DNA from 2 places in the Paraburkholderia sp. D15 genome. Region 2 is predicted to be linked to the other one. Evidence: riboswitches for the same ligand, from Rfam matches in the RefSeq annotation. Region 2 holds a riboswitch; the other holds the start of a gene.
What was found. Region 2 has a riboswitch for thiamine pyrophosphate ahead of LFL96_RS17750 (FAD-dependent oxidoreductase). Riboswitches for the same ligand answer to the same signal wherever they lie in the genome.
Positions count from the first base shown of each region.

Region 1: it holds a riboswitch for thiamine pyrophosphate, as region 2 does, so the genes downstream of both, thiC (phosphomethylpyrimidine synthase ThiC) here and LFL96_RS17750 (FAD-dependent oxidoreductase) in region 2, are expected to answer to the same signal.

Region 1 covers NZ_CP110395.1:2,986,586-2,997,348, forward strand. The annotation lists gene LFL96_RS12805 (DUF4397 domain-containing protein) at 1-164, opposite strand, end outside; gene LFL96_RS12810 (NADPH-dependent 2,4-dienoyl-CoA reductase) at 514-2,598, shown strand; gene LFL96_RS12815 (EamA family transporter) at 2,622-3,614, opposite strand; gene LFL96_RS12820 (pentapeptide MXKDX repeat protein) at 4,018-4,266, opposite strand; gene LFL96_RS12825 (molybdopterin-dependent oxidoreductase) at 4,404-5,210, opposite strand; gene LFL96_RS12830 (cytochrome b/b6 domain-containing protein) at 5,287-5,937, opposite strand; gene LFL96_RS12835 (DUF1223 domain-containing protein) at 6,009-6,893, opposite strand; gene LFL96_RS12840 (GreA/GreB family elongation factor) at 7,420-7,830, shown strand; TPP riboswitch at 7,971-8,089, shown strand; gene thiC (phosphomethylpyrimidine synthase ThiC) at 8,288-10,219, shown strand; gene LFL96_RS12850 (glycine zipper 2TM domain-containing protein) at 10,577-10,763, shown strand, end outside.
Region 2 covers NZ_CP110395.1:4,067,915-4,078,677, reverse strand. The annotation lists gene LFL96_RS17785 (DUF6726 family protein) at 1-94, shown strand, start outside; gene LFL96_RS17780 (hypothetical protein) at 98-886, shown strand; gene LFL96_RS17775 (flagellar basal body L-ring protein FlgH) at 946-1,617, shown strand; gene LFL96_RS17770 (response regulator) at 1,642-2,382, opposite strand; gene LFL96_RS17765 (hypothetical protein) at 2,484-3,134, opposite strand; gene LFL96_RS17760 (SDR family oxidoreductase) at 3,333-4,112, opposite strand; gene LFL96_RS17755 (ABC transporter ATP-binding protein/permease) at 4,109-5,860, opposite strand; TPP riboswitch at 6,207-6,331, shown strand; gene LFL96_RS17750 (FAD-dependent oxidoreductase) at 6,629-7,759, shown strand; gene thiS (sulfur carrier protein ThiS) at 7,901-8,098, shown strand; gene LFL96_RS17740 (thiazole synthase) at 8,164-8,988, shown strand; gene thiE (thiamine phosphate synthase) at 8,985-10,118, shown strand; gene LFL96_RS17730 (ABC transporter ATP-binding protein) at 10,213-10,763, shown strand, end outside.

The DNA of each region.
Region 1 (10,763 bases), 1.1 Mb from region 2:
TACGGCGTGTTGGTGGTCGAACTGCCCGGGTTCGCGTTGATGAAGTGGATCTGCGCGTCGACGAGACCGAGCGTCTTGCCTGCATCGCTGGTACCGCCGCCGCCGCACGCGCTCAGAACGGTCGCCGCTACAGCCATCGCCGCCATGGTTCGGATCATTTTCATTGTGTTCACCTATATCGAGTGGGGCTCTTTCGCCCATTAGATTTATGGGTGCTTCGCTTCGGACCTCGGAATGTGTCCGGCGTCGCCGGGCACGCGTTCCGAAACGGAGCACTCCCTCCTATCCCTGCCGCACAACGCGCCTGGTGTGTTGGTATTACCGGCGACGCGGTCCGTGTCGATGGACGCTCCCTTCGAGCAATGCGTGTGCCGCAGGCTTCGATATGGCTCGATGACGCTGAAGAATGTCTTACGGCGCAACGATTTGCGTGATTTAGAATTTTTCCTCGGCGGGCTGGCCCGGCACGCGGTGTATCGTTCGTCCGCGTCCCATACTTACACGGTCCCCCGCATGTCTTACCAACGCTTACTCGCCGAACTCGACCTCGGATTCACCCGTCTGCGCAACCGCGTGGTGATGGGTTCGATGCACACCGGCATGGAAGACCGCTTCTGGCATTACCCGCAACTCGCGGCGTACTTCCGCGAGCGGGCGCGCGGCGGCGTCGGGCTGATCATCACCGGCGGCATCTCGCCGAATCGCGAAGGCTGGCTGCTGCCGTTCGGCGGCACGCTCAATTCCGTATTCGATCTGCGCAACCATCGGCAACTGACCGAGGCCGTGCATGCCGAGGGCGGCAAGATCGCGCTGCAGATCCTGCATGCGGGCCGCTACGGTTATCAGCCGTTCGTGGTGTCCGCGTCCGCGATCAAATCGCCGATCTCGAAGTTCAAGCCGCGCGCGCTCACCGTGGCCGGCATCGCGAAGACCGTGCGCGATTACGCGCGCTGCGCGCGTCTCGCGCAACGCGCGGGCTACGACGGCATCGAGATCATGGGCAGCGAGGGGTATCTGCTCAACCAGTTCCTGTGCCCGCGCACCAACCATCGCACCGACGCGTACGGCGGCAGCATCGAGAACCGCATGCGGCTCGCCCGCGACATCGTCGAGAAGGTGCGGGCGGCATGCGGCGAACGCTTTATCGTCGTGTACCGGCTCTCGCTGATCGATCTGGTGGAAGGCGGCAATACGTGGGACGAGACCGTGCAGGTCGCGCAGGCGCTCGAAGCGGCCGGCGTGACGATGTTCAACACCGGCATCGGCTGGCACGAGGCGCGCGTGCCGACCATCGTCACCTCGGTGCCGCGCGCGGCCTTCGCCGAACTCAGCGGACGGCTGAAGCGCGCGGTCAAGGTGCCGGTGATCGTGTCGAACCGCATCAATACGCCCGAGGTCGCCGAGGCGCTGCTCGAACAGGGCGCGGGCGATCTGGTGTCGATGGCGCGCCCGCTGCTCGCCGATCCCGAGTTCGTCGTGAAGGCGGCCGAGGGTCGCGCGCACGAAATCAACACCTGCATCGCCTGCAATCAGGCCTGTCTGGATCACACGTTCAAGAATCAGCGCGCGTCCTGCCTCGTGAATCCGCGCGCGGGACGCGAGACCGAACTGCTCTACCGTCCGCTCGCGGCCGGTCAGCGCGCGCGCTCGGTCGCGGTGGTCGGCGCCGGGCCGGCGGGGTTGTCGGCGGCGAGCGTGGCGGCCGCGCGCGGTCATCGCGTGACGCTGTTCGATGCAGGCACAACCATCGGCGGCCAGTTCAATCTGGCGATGCGCGTGCCCGGCAAGGAAGAGTTCGGCGAAACGATCCGCTATTTCCAGAGCCAGTTGCAACGCCATCACGTCGACGTGCGGCTCGGCACGCGCGTCGATCCGGCGCTGCTCGCGGCGGGCGCTTACGACGACGTGATCGTCGCCACCGGCATCGTGCCGCGGCGGCCGGCGATCGACGGCATCGACGGGCCGAACGTGCTGTCCTATGTCGACGTGCTGCGCGGCGCGCCGGTCGGACGGCGCGTCGCGGTGATCGGCGCGGGCGGCATCGGCTTCGACGTCAGCGAGTTCCTGCTGCATCGTCCGGACGAGCCGCTGCCGATGCCGCGCGATGCGTGGCTCGACGAATGGGGCGTGGATCTCGCGGTGCGGGAACGTGGCGGGCTGAAGACGCCGGCGCCGGCGCAACCGCCGCGCGAGATCTGGCTGTTGCAGCGCAAGGCGGGCAAGCTCGGCGCGGGGCTCGGCAAGACATCGGGCTGGGTGCATCGCGCGACGCTCGCGCGCAACGGCGTGAAGATGCTGGGCGGCGTGTCGTATCGGGAGATCAGCGCGCGCGGCTTGCGGATCGAGCGCGACGGCAAGGACGAGTGGCTGGAGGTGGATACCGTCGTCGTGTGCGCGGGGCAGGAGTCGTTGCGCGATCTGCATCCGCTAGCCGCGGACGGTGGCGCGGCGAAACGTGTAAACAGCGCAGTGAACAGCGCGGGTGGTTCGAACGGTGTCGGCCCGCGTTATCACCTGATCGGCGGTGCGCGGGTGGCGGGCGAACTGGATGCGAAGCGCGCGATCCGGGAAGGCGCGGAGGTGGCAGCGGCGCTTTGAGTTTAGAAGACCCCAGCGCGCCGCTAGGTCGCCAGACGTTTCTTCCGGTAATCGAACCAGAACGACAGCCCGACGCTCGCCAGAATCACGACGGTGGCGATCACCGTCGACCGCGTGACGGGCTCGCCGAGCAGCAGCGCGCCCAGCGCCACCGCGACCACCGGATTCACGTACATGCAGCTGCTCGCGATGATCGGACTGGTGTGCCGGATCAGAAATCCATACGCGACGTAGGCCGCCATCGTGCCGATCAGCATCAGATAGACGAACGCCAGCACCGGTAAAAAATGAACCTCGAGCATGCGTTCGCCCGACACCCACGCGACCATCGTCGACATTGCGCCGCCCAGGCCGATCTGTAGCGAGGTCGACAGAAACAGGTCCGACGGCAGCTTCAGGCGCCCCGCCAGATGCGCGCCGCCCGCCCAGAACAGCGCACCGCAGAGAATCGCCAGACTGCCGCCCGCCGAACCCGGCGCGCTGTCGCCGTGGCTGAGAATCGCGATGCCGACGAGGCCCAATCCGACCGCGAACCACTCGCCCCGGCCGATCCGGCGCCCCGCCACCGCCGCGATCACCGTCGCGAACAGCGGCACGGTGGCCACCATCACGGCCGCCGTGCCGGTGCCGACGGTGCGCATCCCGTATGCGAGCATGCCGCTCGACAGGCCGACCAGCATCGTGCCGACGAGACCCGCATTGCGGACTTCGGCGGCGCTCGGCCAGACCGGATTGCGGCGCGCGGCGAAGATGAACAGCCCGACGCCCGCGAACAGATTGCGCAGGCCCGACAGCAGCAAAGGCGGAAACGAGCCGAGCGCGACATGCACGGCCAGATAGGTCGATCCCCACACCAGATACACGACGCCGAGCGCGAGCGCGATCTGCCCGTTGCGCGACTGCGGCAGACGGATCGGAAAGCCGGTCGAAAAACGGGTGGAAAAGTGGGCAGAAACGCGGTTCAGGAAATCGCGGAAAAAGCCGCCCGCGGAGCGGCCAGGCAGTTGCGGCGCCATGCGTCAGCCCGCCGATGCCGTTCGAGGTCCCGCGCCCCCGCGAAACACCCAGTGGCGGGATGGCGGACACCGCATCGGCGATGCGGTCGGACGGGCGAGGCTGGCGGACATGTCGGTGGAACGGAAGGACGTTGGATGGCCAAAGCAGCAAAAACAAAAGGGCCAAAGCGCCGCGCCAGTCGAACAGGTTCTGCCTTATCGCCGCGCGGCGAACACGCGCCGAATCTGCGGCGCGCATCGCATTATGCAGTAAGCGCCCACCGCGCAAGGTGAAAGAATCGTAACTTTTTGATGCGCAAACAACAGAAAACCCGGGGAGCCAGATGCTGGCCGTCCCCGGGTTTTTTCGTTCCAGCGAGACCGTGTGTGCCGACCGCTCGCGGCCGGCATGCACGGCGTCCGGTCAGTTGGCCATCGCGCCCGACGCTTCGTGCTTCATGCCCATCGCGTCGCCGCTCTTTTTCATCTTGTCGTGCTTCATCGTGTCCTTTTTCATGCTGTCCTTCGACATGGTGTCCTTGGCCATCGAGTCCTTGGACATGCTGTCCTTCGACATCGCGTCGTTGGACATCGCGCCGCTCGCCTGGGCGAACGCGGCGCCGCCGCTGGTCAGAAGGGCGACGGCGACTGCTGCGATTGCGAACTTTTTCATGGGATAACTCCGTTGTTGTGGATGAATCTAAAAACCGGCTGGCCAGTCCAGCCGGGGTGCTTCCGAAGCTTCTGCCGCCCGGGGTCGCGGCACGGCGCGCGGTGCCATGACCGGCACCGTGCCGCGACCCGCGCGCGTCAGGAGCCTCCGAACCAGTTGTAGCCCTGGTCGACCCAATAGCCGCCGGGGTAAGTGTTGGTGACGAACATCTCGACGATGTGCTTCGGGTTCTTGTAGCCGAGCTTGGTCGGCATGCGCAGCTTCATCGGGAATCCGTATTTCGCGGGCAGACGTTCGCCGTCGAACGAGAACGTCAGCAGCGTCTGCGGATGCAGCGCGGTCGGCATGTCGATGCTTTCGTAGTAGTCGTCCGCGCACTTGAAGCCGACGTACTTCGCGCTGGTGTCCGCGCCGATGCGCCGCAGGAAATCGCCGAACGGCGTGCCGCCCCAGCGTCCGATCGCGCTCCACCCTTCCACGCAGATGTGCCGCGTGATCTGCTCGGCGTGCGGCAACGCGTACAACTCCGGCAAGGTCCACGTGCGCTGCCCCGTGACCAGGCCGCCGATCTTCAGCTTGTAGCCGTCGGCGTCGACAGCGGGCACGTCGTCGATGCCGTAGAACGCGTTGAACGGAAACGGTCGCGTGATCTGCGCCTCGGTGTAGGTCGGCGCGAGTTGCCGCGGATCGAACAGCGCGGCTTGCGCGCGATCGTTCAGCCGCGATACGGCGGTGAGAAATGCGTTGACCGAATCGTTGTCGGTCAGCGAGCAGCCGGTCAGCATCGACAGACCGCCGAGCGTCAGCAGGCGCTTGCCGAACAGGCGGCGCGACGGCATCGCGAGTTCGTTGCGCGCGTCGATCAGGATCGACTCGCGGTCGAGCCGGGGCGCGGCCGGCGATGCGGCACGCGATTCAACGGCGGGTCGGGAAGGCTTGTTCATGATTCGATATCCGTAACGTTTCTTGCGATGGCCCTGGCGATGGCGCTGACGCCGGCGTTAGAGGTCATGCGATGTTTCAACGGCCACGCAGCATCGCGAGCAGCGAGCGCGGCACGAGTGCCACCATCGCCAGATGCACGGCGATGAACGCCGCCATCAGCGACATCGCGCAGAAGTGCACGATGCGCGCATTGTCGTAGCCGCCCATCAGTTCGCGCAGCAGCGGGAATTGCACCGACTTCCAGATCGCAAGGCCGGACAGCACCAGCACGATCAGGTCGGCCACCACGAACAGGTAGGCGAATTTCTGCACCGCGTTGTAGACGCGCAGGTCGGCATGCGAGAGCTTGCCGGTCAACGCGGCGACGAAATCGCGCAGCACCGCGCGCGGCGACAGCGGCAGGAACTTGCGCACGAAGCGTCCGCTCGCGAGGTTGAGCGAGAGATACAGCAGACCGTTGAAGACCAGCAGCCACATCGCCGCGAAATGCCATTGCAGCGCGCCGCCGAGCCAGCCGCCGAGGGTGATGTCAGGCGCGAAGCGGAAGCCCGCGAAGATCGGCGACGCGTCGTAGATGCGCCAGCCCGACAGCATCATCAGGATGGCCGCGAGCGCGTTGAGCCAATGCGTGACGCGCACCCAGAGCGGATGAATTGCGCGCCGTTCCGGCTGGGCCGATGGTGCGGCCTGCTTGCCGCTATCGCGCAGGACGTGGGACGTGGTCATGACATGCTCCTCTGTAACGAGCCTTCAACGGGGCTTCAAGGATTACTCAGTTTGGCGGGACATCGTCGGGCTCAATGGCACGCGGCCAGTTCGGCCACCTGCAATACGTCCCCGCTCGCGGCGTTCTCGACGAACGCGACGACCCCGAAGCGATCGGGATCGGCGGCCGCGTTGGCGTTGGCGTTGGTCGTGTCTACGCGAATATCGCGACGAATCTGCGCATTGCCCGCGACTAGCGGCACCGGTCCGATCCATTGCCGCACCACGCGCTCGTGATGCAAGGTCGCCCCGCTGTTTTCGCCCGCGCCGACGCGCGAACTCAGCGAGTTTTCATAGACGGCGAGGTAGGCCTCGAGCTGGCCCGACGTGTTGCCGCTGCCGTTGGCACTGCCCGCCTTGCCGACGAACTGCGCATCGACATGAAACGCGCCCGGCGTTTGCGGCATCCATTCCAGCGCGATATCCACCGGCGACGGTTGCGCGACGAGCTTGCCGACCCGGCTCTCGAAGCTGTCCCGTTGCGACCACGAGCGCAGCTCGCGACCCGACACGAACACTTCGGGCGTGTAGATGGTGTGACCGCCGGCCAGATCGGTCAGCGTCTGCTGACGTTCGCTGAAGCGATGCTGCGAGAAGCGATCGGTCCAGCCGAGGCTATTCCAGTAGTCGACATGCAAGGCAAGCGGCACGATGCCCTGCGAGGCGCCGCTGTTTTTCCATTGGCTCAGCCACGCATCGGCGGGCGGGCAGCTGTTGCAGCCTTCGCTGCTGTACAGCTCGACCAGCGCCACGCGATGCGCGGGACTCTGCGCGCGGCACACGGCGCCGGCCGCATCGGCGAGGCCGCTGGCCGCGAGGAGACTCAGCGCGACGACGCTCGCGGTGAGCCGCGTGGTGAAGCGCGCGGCAAAGCGCACGGTGAATTGCGCTGCGAGGTGTGCTGTGAAGCGGTTCATTGACCGTTCGTCGGACGAGCGGATAAAGGCGGTTGGCATGACGTGCTCCCATCAGGATCTGCACGTTTGTCGAACGGCCCGGCGGCTTATGACAGCCCATCGCGAAAATTTTTGCAGCGGCCGTCTCGCGCGCGACCGGACGGCGCGTCACCGACAGCGTGCTAACATCAGCCTTTCAATTGCATCGCGTCGTCGCTTGCCCGACTCGTCCCGACTCGTCCCGGCTGATGCCGGTTCATGCCGGTTCGCCCTGGCGATGCCCACCACCTCCGCAGACAACCGCCCGACTTCCCATGCGCTCGCCGACTTCCCGCCCCCACGCCCGTTCGCGCCACCGCGCGGCCGCGCGCGTGCGCGCGGACTTCGCACCGCGGCGCACGGTCCAGTCCCGAACGCTCCCGCTTCACGCCGCCCGGCGCCCGCTCTAACGCTGCTTGCTCCCTTGCCCCGAGCCGCGTAGACGGGCTCCGGGCCGATCTCATCCGCACGTATTTTTCTTTTCCGCAGATCGCACTGGAGTACCGTCGTGAAGAAATCCAAAACCTGCTACCTCACCGAACTCGATGTCGCCCGTCTCGAGAAGCACGCGGCCGCGCCCGGCGCCGACGCGCGCCTGCAGGACATGCTCGATCAGGTGCTGGAACGCGCGGTGATCGTCGCGTCGCGCGAGATTCCCGCCAACGTCGTGACGATGAATTCGCAAGCCCTGCTCGTCGACGAGAGCGGCGGCGAGCCGATGACGTGGACCGTCGTCTATCCGCCCGACGCGGACTTCGCAAGCGGCCGGCTCAACGTGTTTTCGCCGCTCGGGCTCGCGCTGCTCGGCGCCAAACGCGGCGAACGAATCCGCTTCACGCCGCCGAGCGGCGCCGAGAAGGTGCTGAAGCTGGAAAAGATCCTGTTCCAGCCGGAAGCCGCCGACGACTTCGTTTCGTAAGACCTGAGTTAAGGCCGAACGTAAGCCCGAACGTAAGGCCGAACCCAAGCCCGCAAATGAAACGGATCGCGCGCTGATACCCGGTATCCGATTTTTTAAGATGGGTTGCCAAGCGGCGGCCGGCCGGTGTATCGTGTGCGCTGCTAACGCGGGGGTCCTGCGTGGCGCGGTGGTAGGAGGTCCGTGCTGCGTGGGTGAGAAATACCCTTTGAACCTGATCTGGATAATGCCAGCGCAGGGAAGCGTACGGATTTCGCACCGGGTCTACCGTTTCACTCTTCTCGCGATCTCCGACTCCTTCCGTTTCGTCTCCTGCTTAGCCGCCCCACATTGCTTCGGCGTTGGGACCGGGTAAGACATGCACGCATGCCCACACCCGTTCCGGTCGACCGCAATAAATTGCATGGGACCGGAGTCAGGCGCTCGGCGTCATCTTCGGTCGACAATGGAGATACGCATGAACGCCAACCCGAAATTCCTTTCCGCCGACGCGCACGTCGACGAAGCCGCCGTCGCGCCGCTGCCGAATTCGCGCAAGATCTACGTGACCGGCTCGCGCGCCGACATCCGCGTGCCGATGCGCGAGATCACCCAGTCCGACACGCCGGACAGCTTCGGCGGCGAGAAGAATCCGCCGGTCTATGTCTACGACACGTCGGGCCCCTACTCCGATCCGGACGCGAAGATCGACATTCGCGCGGGTCTGCCCGCGCTGCGTCAGGCTTGGATCGAAGAGCGCGGCGACACCGAACCGCTGACCGGTCTGTCGAGCACGTTCAGCCGCGAGCGCGCCGCCGACACGGCCACCGCTGAGCTGCGCTTCCAGGGCCTGCACCGCACGCCGCGCCGCGCGATCGCCGGCAAGAACGTCTCGCAGATGCACTACGCGAAGCGCGGCATCATCACGCCGGAAATGGAATACATCGCGATTCGCGAGAACCAGCGCCGCGCCGAGTACCTGGAAAGCCTGAAGACCAGCGGCCCCAACGGCGAAAAGCTCGCGGCGATGATGGGCCGCCAGCACCCGGGCCAGGCGTTCGGCGCGAGCGCGTTCGGCCCGAACGGCCTCACGGCGATCACGCCGGAATTCGTGCGTGAAGAAGTGGCGCGCGGCCGCGCGATCATCCCGAACAACATCAATCACCCGGAAAGCGAACCGATGATCATCGGCCGCAACTTCCTCGTGAAGGTGAATGCGAACATCGGCAATTCGGCGGTGACCTCGTCGATCGGCGAGGAAGTCGACAAGATGACGTGGGCGATCCGCTGGGGCGGCGACACGGTGATGGATCTGTCGACCGGCAAGCACATTCACGAAACGCGCGAGTGGATCATCCGCAATTCGCCGGTGCCGATCGGCACGGTGCCGATCTACCAGGCGCTCGAAAAGGTCAACGGCAAGGCCGAGGACCTGACGTGGGAAATCTTCCGCGACACGCTGATCGAACAGGCCGAGCAAGGCGTCGACTACTTCACCATTCACGCGGGCGTGCGTCTGCAGTACGTGCCGCTGACCGCGAAGCGGATGACCGGCATCGTGTCGCGCGGCGGCTCGATCATGGCGAAGTGGTGTCTCGCGCATCACAAGGAAAGCTTCCTGTACGAGCACTTCGAAGACATCTGCGAAATCATGAAGGCCTATGACGTGGCCTTCTCGCTCGGCGACGGCCTGCGTCCCGGCTCGATCTACGACGCCAACGACGAAGCGCAGCTCGGCGAACTGAAGACGCTCGGCGAGCTCACGCAGATCGCGTGGAAGCACGACGTGCAGACGATGATCGAAGGCCCCGGCCACGTGCCGATGCAGCTCATCAAGGAGAACATGGACCTGCAGCTGGAATGGTGCGACGAAGCGCCGTTCTACACGCTGGGACCGTTGACCACCGACATCGCGCCGGGCTACGACCACATCACGTCGGGCATCGGCGCCGCGATGATCGGCTGGTTCGGCACCGCGATGCTCTGCTACGTGACGCCGAAGGAACACCTCGGCTTGCCGAACAAGGACGACGTCAAGACCGGCATCATCACCTACAAGCTCGCCGCGCACGCCGCCGACCTGGCGAAGGGCCATCCGGGCGCGCAGGTGCGCGACAACGCGTTGAGCAAGGCGCGCTTCGAGTTCCGCTGGGAAGACCAGTTCAATCTCGGTCTCGATCCGGACAAGGCGCGCGAATTCCACGACGAAACGCTGCCGAAGGATTCGGCGAAGGTCGCGCATTTCTGTTCGATGTGCGGCCCGCACTTCTGCTCGATGAAGATCACGCAGGACGTTCGCGAATTCGCCGCGCAGCAAGGCGTCACCGACGACGAAGCGCTGCAGAAAGGCATGGAAGTGAAGTCGATCGAGTTCATGAAGAAGGGCGCGGAGATTTATCAGCGTCAGTGAGTGTGATGGTGCGCCGCTGCGTTGGCGCATCGACGCATCCGCGCCTGCGTTCAGGCGCCCGGATCAGTAAGGTTCGGTGCGCGCGGCGGCTAGTCGCCGTGCGCCGTCCGCTCCGCCATGTCCTTGCATCGCAGCATCGAAGCCCGCCACTGGCGGGCTTTTTCGTTGACGCGACCCAGGCACGCGACATGCTGACACGATGCACACCAGGGGAAACATTTGATTACGAAGCCGACAGTCCGTTGACAAGCGCATACATCCGGAAACGGGTTGCGTGGCTACCATCGAATGGAAGGACTGGGTGTCGTTCATCGTCCCTTCTCCAACAGACAATTCACACTCACTGGAGTCAGCATCATGAAATCGATCCGCAAAATTGGCGCGCTCGCCGCCGTCGTCGCCGTGCTCGCGAGTCTTACCGCGTGTGACAACATGAGCCGTCAGGGCCGCGATACCGCGATCGGCGCGGGCCTCGGCGGTGCAGCCGGCGCGGCGATCGGCGGCAATGCGCTGTCGACGGTGGGTGGAGCGGCAGCGGGCGGGA
Region 2 (10,763 bases):
GTGCCGGCTCACCTCGGCGACGCTGAAAATCATCCCGGTCGTCGGCCATGCCGCGGCCACCCCGTTCGACATGTGTTCATCCGCGATCGACTGAATCATGACACTCAAACGGATTGACTGCGCGCCGGCGCGGCCCGGTAGTTTGCGTGACCGTCTGCCTGGCTGCGTGGTCGCGTGTGTTCTGGCAGGCGCACTTGCGTGCGCCGCTGCGCCGGCCGCGCAGGCACAGCCGGTCGCGCGCGATGCGAATGCGGCAAGCGCGGCAAGCGCCGCCTCGAAAGACACCACCACCGATGCGCGCCGCCGTCCAGCCACGCAAGACGTGCCATTCGCGTTCCGAGGCGTCTCGCTCGGCATCACGCTCGACGAGTTCCGCGCCGGTTCGACCGTGCGGGCGACGCCCGTCGGCAGCGTGCCGATCTGCGAGACGGACGTGCAGGCGGGCGCCCTGGGCATGCGTTTGAAGTCGCATGAAAGTCTGACCGTGGCGTGCCGTTGGGCGCATCGCGGCAACGACGGCTGGGCGCTGTCGCAAGCGGTGGTGGACGGCGCGCCCGCGCTGGAGCACGTGCTGCGCTTCGCACGCATGGACGCGGACAATGCGCTGCGTCTCTACGAGATTTCCTTCGTCGTCGACGAAATCACCGCCGACGACCTGCGCGATGCGCTCGCCGACCGCTACGGGCCGCCGCGCCTGGCCACCCGCAACGTGACGGCGTCGGGCGCTTTGCCCACCTACGTGTGGGAAAACGCCGTGAGTTCGATCACCTTGTGTTTCCTGCCGGGCACGCGCAACGGCACGCTCACCTATCTGCTGAAGGGTTCGGACGCATGGGTGAAATCGGTCGTGCGGCAATGGCAGGCGAGCGGCGCGGAGGCCGGGTAATGCACGCGATCCGCAAGCAGGACGAGGGCCGCGCAACCCAATCAAACCATGGAGGATGCATGACCGCGCTTCAACTCACCGTCGCGCTGGGCGCGGCCGTTTGCCTCGCCGCGTGTTCGAGCGGCCGCCAACCGTCGATCGTCGAAACGCCGATGGCGCCGCCGCTCGCGTCCGCGCCGCTGAACGTGAACACGCAGGGCGCGATCTACCAGGCGGGCACGCCGCTGCTGCTGTACGAAACGCCGCGCGCGCAACATATCGGCGACGTGCTGACCATCCGGCTTGCCGAATCGTATAGCGGCAGCAACAGCGCGAATGCGACGGCAAGCCGTTCGAGCAGCATCACCGCCGCCGCCGCCGATCAATCGACCAACGCCGCCGCGCGCCTCGCGAAGCTGTTCAACGTCGGCTCGGCGAGCACCGACTACAAAGGCCAGGGCAGTCTCACCGACACCAGCGGCATGACCGGCACGCTCGCGGTGACGGTGATCGGCACGCTGTCCGGCGGCAACCTGGTGGTGTCGGGCGAGAAGATGATCGCGATGAGCGGCAACCGCGATCGTCTGCGGCTGTCGGGCATCGTCAATCCGAAGGATATCGAGGCGGGCAATTACGTCGCGTCGAGCAAGGTCGCCAACGCGCGCATCGAACAGGCGGGCGTCGGCATGGTGTCCGATGCGACGACGATGGGCTGGCTGCAGCGCATGTTTCTGAGCGTGCTGACGTTCTGAGCCGCCGGGTCCGGGCGCGTGCCGCTACGTCAGCGGCCCTTCGCTGCGCTCGCCCGCGCCGATCTCGCCATCCGGCACGAACACGTAGCCGCGTCCCCACACCGTCTGCACGTAGCGCGGTTCCGACGGATCCACTTCGATCAGCCGCCGCAAGCGCCAGATCGACACGTCCAGACTGCGGTTGCGATGCGCCTCGCTATTGCCGTGCAGTTTCTCCAGCAACTGCGCGCGCGTGAGCACGGTCATCGCGTGCGTGACGAACACCTTCAGCATCGCGAATTCGCTTGAACGCAGCGCGATGCGCTCGCCTTCGCGGCGCAATTCGCGCGCCGGGAAATTCACCTCGTAACGTCCGAAACGATACGGTGCGCGCTGCTCCGGCGCGCTCGGCGCGAGCGTGCCGCGCCGACGCAACACGGTGCGAATCCGCGCGACCAGTTCACTGGGTTCGAAGGGCTTGCCGAGATAGTCGTCCGCGCCAAGTTCGAGACCGATCACGCGGTCGATCGGATCGGCGCGCGCGGTCAGCAGAATCACCGGAATGTCGTCGCCGGCCACGCGCAACGCGCGTAATGCGCTGATGCCGTCGAGCTCCGGCATCATGATGTCGAGCACGATCAGCGCGGGACGTTCGTTCTGCAAGCAGCGCTGCAACGCCAGACCGTGTTCGAGTGTGGCGACCTTGAAGCCGCGTCCCTGCAGATAGTCGCCGACGAGTTCGCGTACGACGGGGTCGTCGTCGACGACCAGAATGGATGGGTTCATGCAATCCATCTTAGTGAGCGACATCCACGACGCAAAGCGCGCGACGCTTTCGAATCCTTTCCCGCGTAAGAGTCGGCAAGGCACGGCCAGGCCAGGCCGGCCTAATTGGCCTGGGAAGTCTGAATGGTTTGCATCGGCTGATGCGCGAGGTCGGTCCGGTCGACCACCATCCGCTCGATCAAGCCGTTGAGTTTGGTCGAGGCCGTCGAGAAACGGTCGGTGTTGAGTCCGCTGGTCTGATAGCGCGCGGTGACGAGAATGCGGCCGTTCTGGATCAGCGTCAGGTCGATGATCGACAGGTACTGGATCGATTCGTCACTGAACGAGCGGCGGCCGTAGTCGATCGCGGCGTTGTAGACGAGGCGCGCCTCGCAGCCGGCCGGCGAGGTGCCCGGATTGAACACGTCCGAACGGATGCCGCGCCGGTCGAGCGCGAGTTGCAGCGCCGGCACGAAGTCGCCGACCGACACCGTCTGATTCACCTCGATGCAGACGTGCCGGACATCGGCGGGACGGCCGTTGACGAAGGTCGGCGACGAGTAGTTGGCGGCGATCGCGTAGCCGGCCTGGATCACCGAACCGGTGGCGTCGGCGGCGGAGATCAGCGTCCACGCGCAGCCGTTGAGCCCAGCGGCGAGCAGCGCGCCGACGGCAAGCCGCGAGCACGGGCGCCGCGCGCCGAGCCACGTGCTGCGTGTGGCCTGTGAGGCTCGCGTGAAAGCGCTGGCGCGCAGGCTCGGCATGAAGGTCATGGGCGGTGTCGGATGGCGGTCGAAAGAGGGCGGTCGGTCAGCACCGGGCACGACTATCGTCGCCGAACACGGGCGCATTCAAAGCACGGAACAGCCTGGCGGCTTCGCAAATGCTTTCGAACTCTTCTCGGGTGTTTCGGGATGTTGCGGGACGCGCGCTGCGGCGCGGCGGAGGAGGAGACGCAGAACGCGGGCCGATCAGCCCAGCGTCAGGCCACCGTCGACGTGGATCACCTGGCCGGTGATATGGCGCGCTTCGTCGGACAGCAGGAAGGCGATCAGTGCGGCGACGTCGGCCGGTTCGGCGACATGGCCGAGCGGCGTCGCCTGCGCCGCGTGATGCCATACCGACGCATTATCGGCACTTGGGCCGCGATCTTTACGGGTATAACCCGGCGCCACGCAATTCACGGTGACGCCGTGCGGCGCGAGTTCGGCGGCCGCCGTTTTAGCGAGCGATTCGAGCGCCGCTTTCGCCGCGGCCGTCGCGGCGAACGGCGTGTCCGCGCGATACCGGTGCGCGACGAACGAGCTGAGCGCGACCACGCGGCCGCGCTGCGAGGTTTCCAGCGCCGGCGCCGCGTGTTGGACGAGCGCGGCGAACGCCGCCGGCATCGCGGCCATCGCGGCGTTGAACGTGTCGGGGTCGAGGGCGTGCAGCGTCTGGCGCTGCGCGTGGCCGGCATTGGCCACTAGCTGATCGAGCGCGCCGAAACGGACGAGCGTTCGATGGACCACGTGGTCCGCCGCGCCGCGTTCGCCGAGGTCGGCACACAGCGTCTCGCAATGCGCGCCGTTCGCGCCGCAATCGGTCGCGACCTGGGCGAGGCGTTGACGGGATGCGTCGTCGGCGCCGCGCGCGTGCAGCATCAACGCGGTGCGCGGCGCGGCAATGCGCCGGGCCAGCGCCGCGCCGATGCCGGAGCCCGCGCCGGTGATCAGCACGACGCGATCGAAGGCCGGGCCCGGCGCACTCATGCGGCGAGCGCTTCGCCGGAACGCTCGACGTCGAGCGTTTCGTCGTGGAAGGCGGCCAGCGCCTCGCGATGCGCGACGCTGACGATGGCCGCCTTCGGCAGGCGTTCGGTGAACAGGCGATACAGGCGCGCTTCGTTTTCCGAATCGAGCGCGCTGGTCGCTTCGTCGAGGAACAGATAGTCGGGCTTGTGCAGCAACACGCGCGCGGCGGCCAGACGTTGCTGTTCGCCCGGCGACAGAATGCGGGTCCAATGTCCCGATTCCTGCAGACGGTCCGCGTATTCCGACAGATGGCAGGTGACGAGCGCTTCGCGGCAGTCGTCGTCGGTGTAGGTGTCGGCGGCGGACGGATAGGCGAGCGCGGCCTTCAGCGTGCCGATCGGCATGTAGCTGACCTGCGGGATGAACATCATGCGGGCGTTGACCGGCGCGTCGATCGAGCCATCGCCGAACGGCCACAGGCCGGCCAGCGCGCGCATCAGCGTGCTCTTGCCGGAACCGGACGGACCGCGTACCAGCCAGCGCGAACCGGGTGTGATGGCGATATCGCGGATGGTGGACAGCGGATTGCCGTTCGGCAGCGCGAGCTTGAGGCCTTCGGTGGTGAGCTTGTCGGCATCGACGAAATGCAGGTTGATGCCGCCGTGCGAGGTGGCCGGCGACACCGATTCCTTCAGACGCGGCGCATGCACGATGCGCTTGAATTCGCGCAACCGGTTCACGGTGGCGCGCCATTCGACCAGCGAACCGTAACTGTTGATGAACCACGAGAACGAATCGCTGACGGTGCCGAAGGCACTGGAAATCTGCATCAGCACGCCGAATGTGAAGGCGCCCGCGAAGTAGCGCGGCGCGGCGACCACCAGCGGAAAGATGATCGCGATCTGACCGTAGAAGCTGAGCACGAAGGTCAGACGCTTGGTGTACTTCATCACCTGCCACCAGTTGTCGCGAATCCGGCCGAACAGCGAATGCGCGTTCGTCTTCTCGGTTTCCATGCCGTTGTAGAACGCGATCTGCTCGGCGTTTTCACGCAGACGGATCAGGCCGAAACGGAAATCCGCCTCCACCTTCTGCGCCTGGTAGTTGATCGGCACGAGCGGATGGCCGACCTTCTGGATGATCAGCGAGCCGATCACCGCGTACAGCGCGGCGGCCCACACCATGTAGCCGGGAATCTGCACCGGCATGCCGCCGAGCGAGACGGTCAGCGCGCCGGCGAGCGACCACAGGATCGTGATGAACGACACCAGCGTGACGACGGTGGACAGCAGGTCGAGCGTCAGCGAGAGCGTCGTGGTGGCGAACGATTGCAGGTCGTCGCTGATCCGCTGGTCGGGGTTGTCGGCGAGCCGGTCGCGTTCGATCCGGTAGAACGCGCTGTCGTGCAGCCATTCGTTCAGATAGCGGGTGGTCAGCCATTGACGCCAGCGGAAGCCGAGCATCTGCCGCAGATAGCGCCCGTACACCGCCAGGATGATGAAACCGAACGCGAGTCCCGAGAACACCATCAGCAGGTGCGGGAAGTCGTGCACGTTCTTGGTTTGCAGCGCGTTGTAGAAATCGGCGCTCCAGCGGTTCAGGCGCACGTTGATCCACACCACGAGCAGATTCATCACGATGATCGCGATGAGCAACCCCCACGCCGTGTTGCGCTCTTCGGAGACCCAGTAGGGTTTGATCAGGCTCCAGGCGGAGACTTTGTCGTCCGTCGGCAGCACGGGGCGGGCTGAAGTATTCGGTGTCATGAGCATCCTGGTGAAGTGCTGGCCTACATGCCTTGCCGGCGGCCCCGATGAACGCAGGGCCGGCGAGCGTCCGATTCTGGCGCGCGGCCCTTAAGCGAAAATTAATCCGCGCCAGAAGACCGTGCCGTCCCGACTCGAGCGCCCCGGCGAAACGCGGCGCCGGGCGGGCGATTGGCGCCGGTGACGCGCGCCGCGCCGTGCCGCCGCGGCATGTGCTCGTGGCATTGTGCCAGAGCGTTGGCGCGGGCCGCATAGGCGACATAAAAGACGGTGCCGGATCAAACCATCCGCGAAACGCGCCGGCCGCTGGTTTGCGGGCGCCGCGCCTTTTATGGTCTAATGGCCTTCGACGAAACAGGGGTGCTTTGCCCACAGGCGTGCATGATTTTCATGCCGTGGCGGCGAGGCTGAGAGAGACCCTTTGCACCCGATCCGGGTAATACCGGCGCGGGAAGTTTCCGGAAGCAACCCGTCTTCCATTCCCCGCCGGGGTGGCGCGCGTCCTCATAATGCGCGTCGTGCCCGGCCGGCCTCACCCGCCGGTTTCGTCCTGGGTACGTGCGTTTTTCGGCCGTACGGAAAGGACTCGATGACCGTCAATTCTTCAGTTATGTGCTTTGCTCTTCGTCACGCCCATCTCGGCGCGGCGCGTTTTCGTTCGCTTCGGCCAGTTTTTTGTCTGACGTATCGGCCGACCGGGATGACGAACCGGTCGGCCGCGCGGTTGATCGATCGTCACGCAGCGGACCACGCGGGGGAGGGGGCACGATGAGCCGTTCCTCGCAACCCGATTTCGCCGTGCTCGGCGGCGGTCTGTGCGGCCGTCTGGTCGCGTGGCGTCTCGCTGGGCAAGGGCACCGCGTGGCGTTGTACGAGCGCGGCGCTGCCGACGGTTCGCAAGCCGCCGCGTGGGTGGCCGCCGCGATGCTGGCGCCGCTCGCGGAAGCCGCCAGCGCCGAGTTGCTGATCACGCGGCTCGGCGCGAGTTCGCTGGAAACGTGGCCGCACGTGCTGGCCGAACTGCCTGAGCCGGTTTTCTTCCAGCGCAATGGCACGCTGGTGGTCTGGCATCACGCCGATCGCACCGAGGCGCCGTTGTTCGAACGCCGGGTGCGTTCGAACGCGCCGGCCGATCTGCTCGACGGCGGTTTCGTCACGCTGGCCGGCGCCGAACTCGGTGCGGCCGAGCCAGCGCTGGCGGGCCGCTTCAGCCGGGGCTGGCTGTTGCCGCGCGAAGGTCAGCTCGACAACCGTCAGGTGCTGAGCGCGCTGGCCGCTGGTCTGGCTGAGCGTGGCGTCGACACCCACTGGAACACGCCCGTCGACGATCGCGCGCCCCCCGCCGCGCGCATCACGATCGACTGCCGCGGCCTCGGCGCGAAGCCGGTGCTGCCGACGTTGCGCGGCATCCGCGGCGAAGTCGCGCGGGTGCACGCGCCGGGGATCGGACTGACGCGGCCGGTGCGGCTGCTGCATCCGCGTTATCCGCTCTATATCGCGCCGAAGCAGGACGATCTCTACGTGATCGGCGCAACCGAAGTCGAAGGCGAGGATATGTCGCCGGTCAGCGTGCGTTCGGCGCTGGAGTTGCTGAGCGCGGCGTTTTCCGTGCATCCCGGCTTCGGCGAGGCTCGTATCCTCGAACTGAATTCGCAGTGCCGACCGACCTTGCCGGACCACCGTCCGGCGCTGCTGTGGGATGGCGCGCAGACATTGCGCGTGAACGGCCTGTACCGGCACGGCTACATGATCGTGCCCGAAGTCGCCGATGAAGCCGTGCGTTTCGCCGCCGCGCTGCTCGACGGCCGTATCGGCGACGCCGATGCGTTCGCCGACTGGCAACGCGACGCACGCTGGAGCGAACTGTTCCAGCTGGATTCCGCGCGGGAGCCGGCATGAGCGTTGCGAATCGCTGTCTGGCGGGCGGTCTGGCCCGCCGTTCCGTCCGCGCTCCGGCCGCTTGCCCCGGCTTTCCGCTTGTTACCGGCGACGTCGCGCAACCGCGCGCTGTTGCCATCGACTGAACCGTATTCGAACACCATGGACATTCACATCAATCAGAAGCCGTTGTCGTTGCCCGACGGCGCGACCGTCGCCGATGCGCTCGCCGCGTTCGGCGCGCGGCCGCCGTTCGCGGTCGCGCTGAACGGCGATTTCGTGGCGCGCACCCAGCATGCGGCGCGCGCGCTGCAAACCGGCGACAAGCTCGACGTCGTGCAACCCGTCGCCGGCGGCTAATGTAAACCGGTAAGCCGCCGCACGTCGATGCACGCCGCGAGATGCCGTAGACAAGGACAATGCCCATGACTTCCCCCCAAACCACCTCCGCCGCCGACGCGCTCACGCTGTACGGCCAGACGTTCGAAAGCCGCGTGCTGCTCGGCACGTCGCGCTATCCGTCGCTGCAATCGCTGTCCGATTCGATCGACGCCGCCCGCCCCGGCATGGTGACCGTCGCGTTGCGCCGGCAGATGAACGAGGGCGGCGCCGAAGCCGGCTTCTTCGATCTGCTCAAGCGCCACGGCGTGCCGCTGCTGCCGAACACGGCCGGCTGCCTGACGGTCGGCGAGGCCGTGACGACCGCCCACATGGCGCGCGAAATCTTCGACACCGACTGGATCAAGCTCGAACTGATCGGCGACGACTACACGTTGCAGCCCGATCCCGTCGGTCTGATCGAAGCGGCCGCGCAGCTGATCAAGGACGGCTTCAAGGTGCTGCCGTATTGCACCGAAGATCTGGTGATCGGCCGCCGCCTGCTCGACGCCGGCTGCGAGGCGCTGATGCCGTGGGGCGCGCCGATCGGTACCGGCAAGGGCGTGATCAATCCGTACGGCTTGCGTGTGTTGCGCGAGCGGCTGCCGGACGTGCCGCTGATCGTCGATGCCGGCCTCGGCGTGCCGTCGCACGCGGCGCAGGTGATGGAGTGGGGCTTCGACGGCGTGCTGCTGAACACCGCCGTGTCGCAGGCCACGCATCCGGAAGCGATGGCGCGCGCGTTCGCGCTGGGCGTCGAGGCCGGCCGTCAGGCGTTCCTCGCGGGTCCGATGGCCGAGCGCGAGAGCGCGCACGCGAGCACGCCGGTGGTGGGCATGCCGTTCTGGCATCAGGACGGGAGCGGCGCATGACGCGGACGCTGACGTTGCGGGACCGCGACCTGTTCTGGCCGCCCGCCGACGAACTGACCGAAGCGACGGAGCGCATCCGCGCGAGCCTTGGCGACTGGCCGCCGACGCATGCGCCGTGGCGCATCTGCCTGACCGCGCCGGACGAGCCGAACGGCGGCGACCTGATCGTGATCGCCGACGCGCAGCAGCATGGCGAGCAGGTGGCGCGCTGGCAACTGCGTGGCGCGGGCGTGATCGAAGCCGCGCAGGAACGTGCCGCCTTGCACCTCGGCGGCGTGACGTGGCGGCTCGAAGGGCATCTGCCGGAAGACTGGATCGCCGCGCTGGCCGCGTTCCTCGATTGCGGCTTCGATCCGCACGACGCGCTGGTGCTGGCGCTCGCCTGGCGCGACGGCGACGAAACCCGCGTGACGGACGTGACGGACACCAAGGGCGACACGTTCGACGCCTTCCCCGCCGACCTCAGCCGTTTCCCGCGCCTCGCCAACCTGCCGGCGGCGCCCGCGCAGCCGTTCCCGAGCTGTCCTTCCCGGCTCGGCTTGTACCCGGTGCTGCCGAGCGCCGACTGGGTCGAGCGGATCGCCGGCCTCGGCGTGAAGACGATCCAGTTCCGCCACAAATCGGCCGAACCCGTTGATCCACTGCGGCGCGACATCGCCCGTTGCGTGGCCGCCGGCCGCCGCCACGACGCGCACGTGTTCATCAACGACCATTGGCAGGCCGCGCTGGAAGCGGGGGCATACGGCGTGCACCTCGGGCAGGAAGACCTCGATACCGCCGATCTGGCCGCGCTGGCCGCCGGCGGCATCCGCGTCGGGCTGTCCACGCACGGGTTCTACGAGATTCTGCGAGCGCTGCACTACCGGCCCAGCTATCTCGCCGTCGGCGCGGTATTTCCGACCACGACCAAGGTCGTCGCGACCGCGCCGCAGGGGCTCAGGCGGCTGGCCCGCTACGTACGCCTGCTGGACGGCGTCGTGCCGCTGGTGGCGATCGGCGGCATCGACCTGCAGACGCTGCCCGACGTGCTGGCAACCGGCGTCGGCTGCGCGGCCGTGGTGCGCGCGGTGACCGATGCGGCGGACGTCGCCGCCGCGGTTTCTGCGCTGCAACACACGTTTACGCAATAATCGTCAGGCTTCGTAAATAGCCTGGGGTGCGTGACGGCAACTTTTGCACGATGGCCCTATAATTCGCCTTCCGTGTAAAAGGACTGTCAGTTTCGTGTCTTCCTCCCCCGAGACCTTACTCGAGCTGCGCGACGTCGACTTCGGTTATGGCGACCGGCTCGTCCTGTCGAACCTGAACCTGCGCTTCAAGCGCGGCCAGGTGGTCGCGGTCATGGGCGGCTCGGGGTGCGGCAAGACCACGGTGCTGCGTTTGATCGGTGGTCTGGTGCGCGCGCAGCGCGGCCAGATCCTGTTCCAGGACCAGGACGTCGGCCAGCAGACGCGTGACGGCCTGTACGCGCTGCGCCGCAAGATGGGCATGCTGTTCCAGTTCGGCGCGCTGTTCACCGACATGTCGGTGTTCGAAAACGTCGCCTTCGCGCTGCGCGAGCACACCGACCTCCCCGAAGAACTGATCCGCGACCTCGTGCTGATGAAGCTCAACGCGGTCGGCCTGCGCGGCGCGCGCGACCTGCTGCCGTCCGAGATTTCCGGCGGCATGGCGCGGCGGGTGGCGCTGGCGCGCGCCATCGCGCTCGACCCCGAGCTGATGATGTACGACGAGCCGTTCGCCGGCCTCGATCCGATCTCGCTCGGCATTACCGC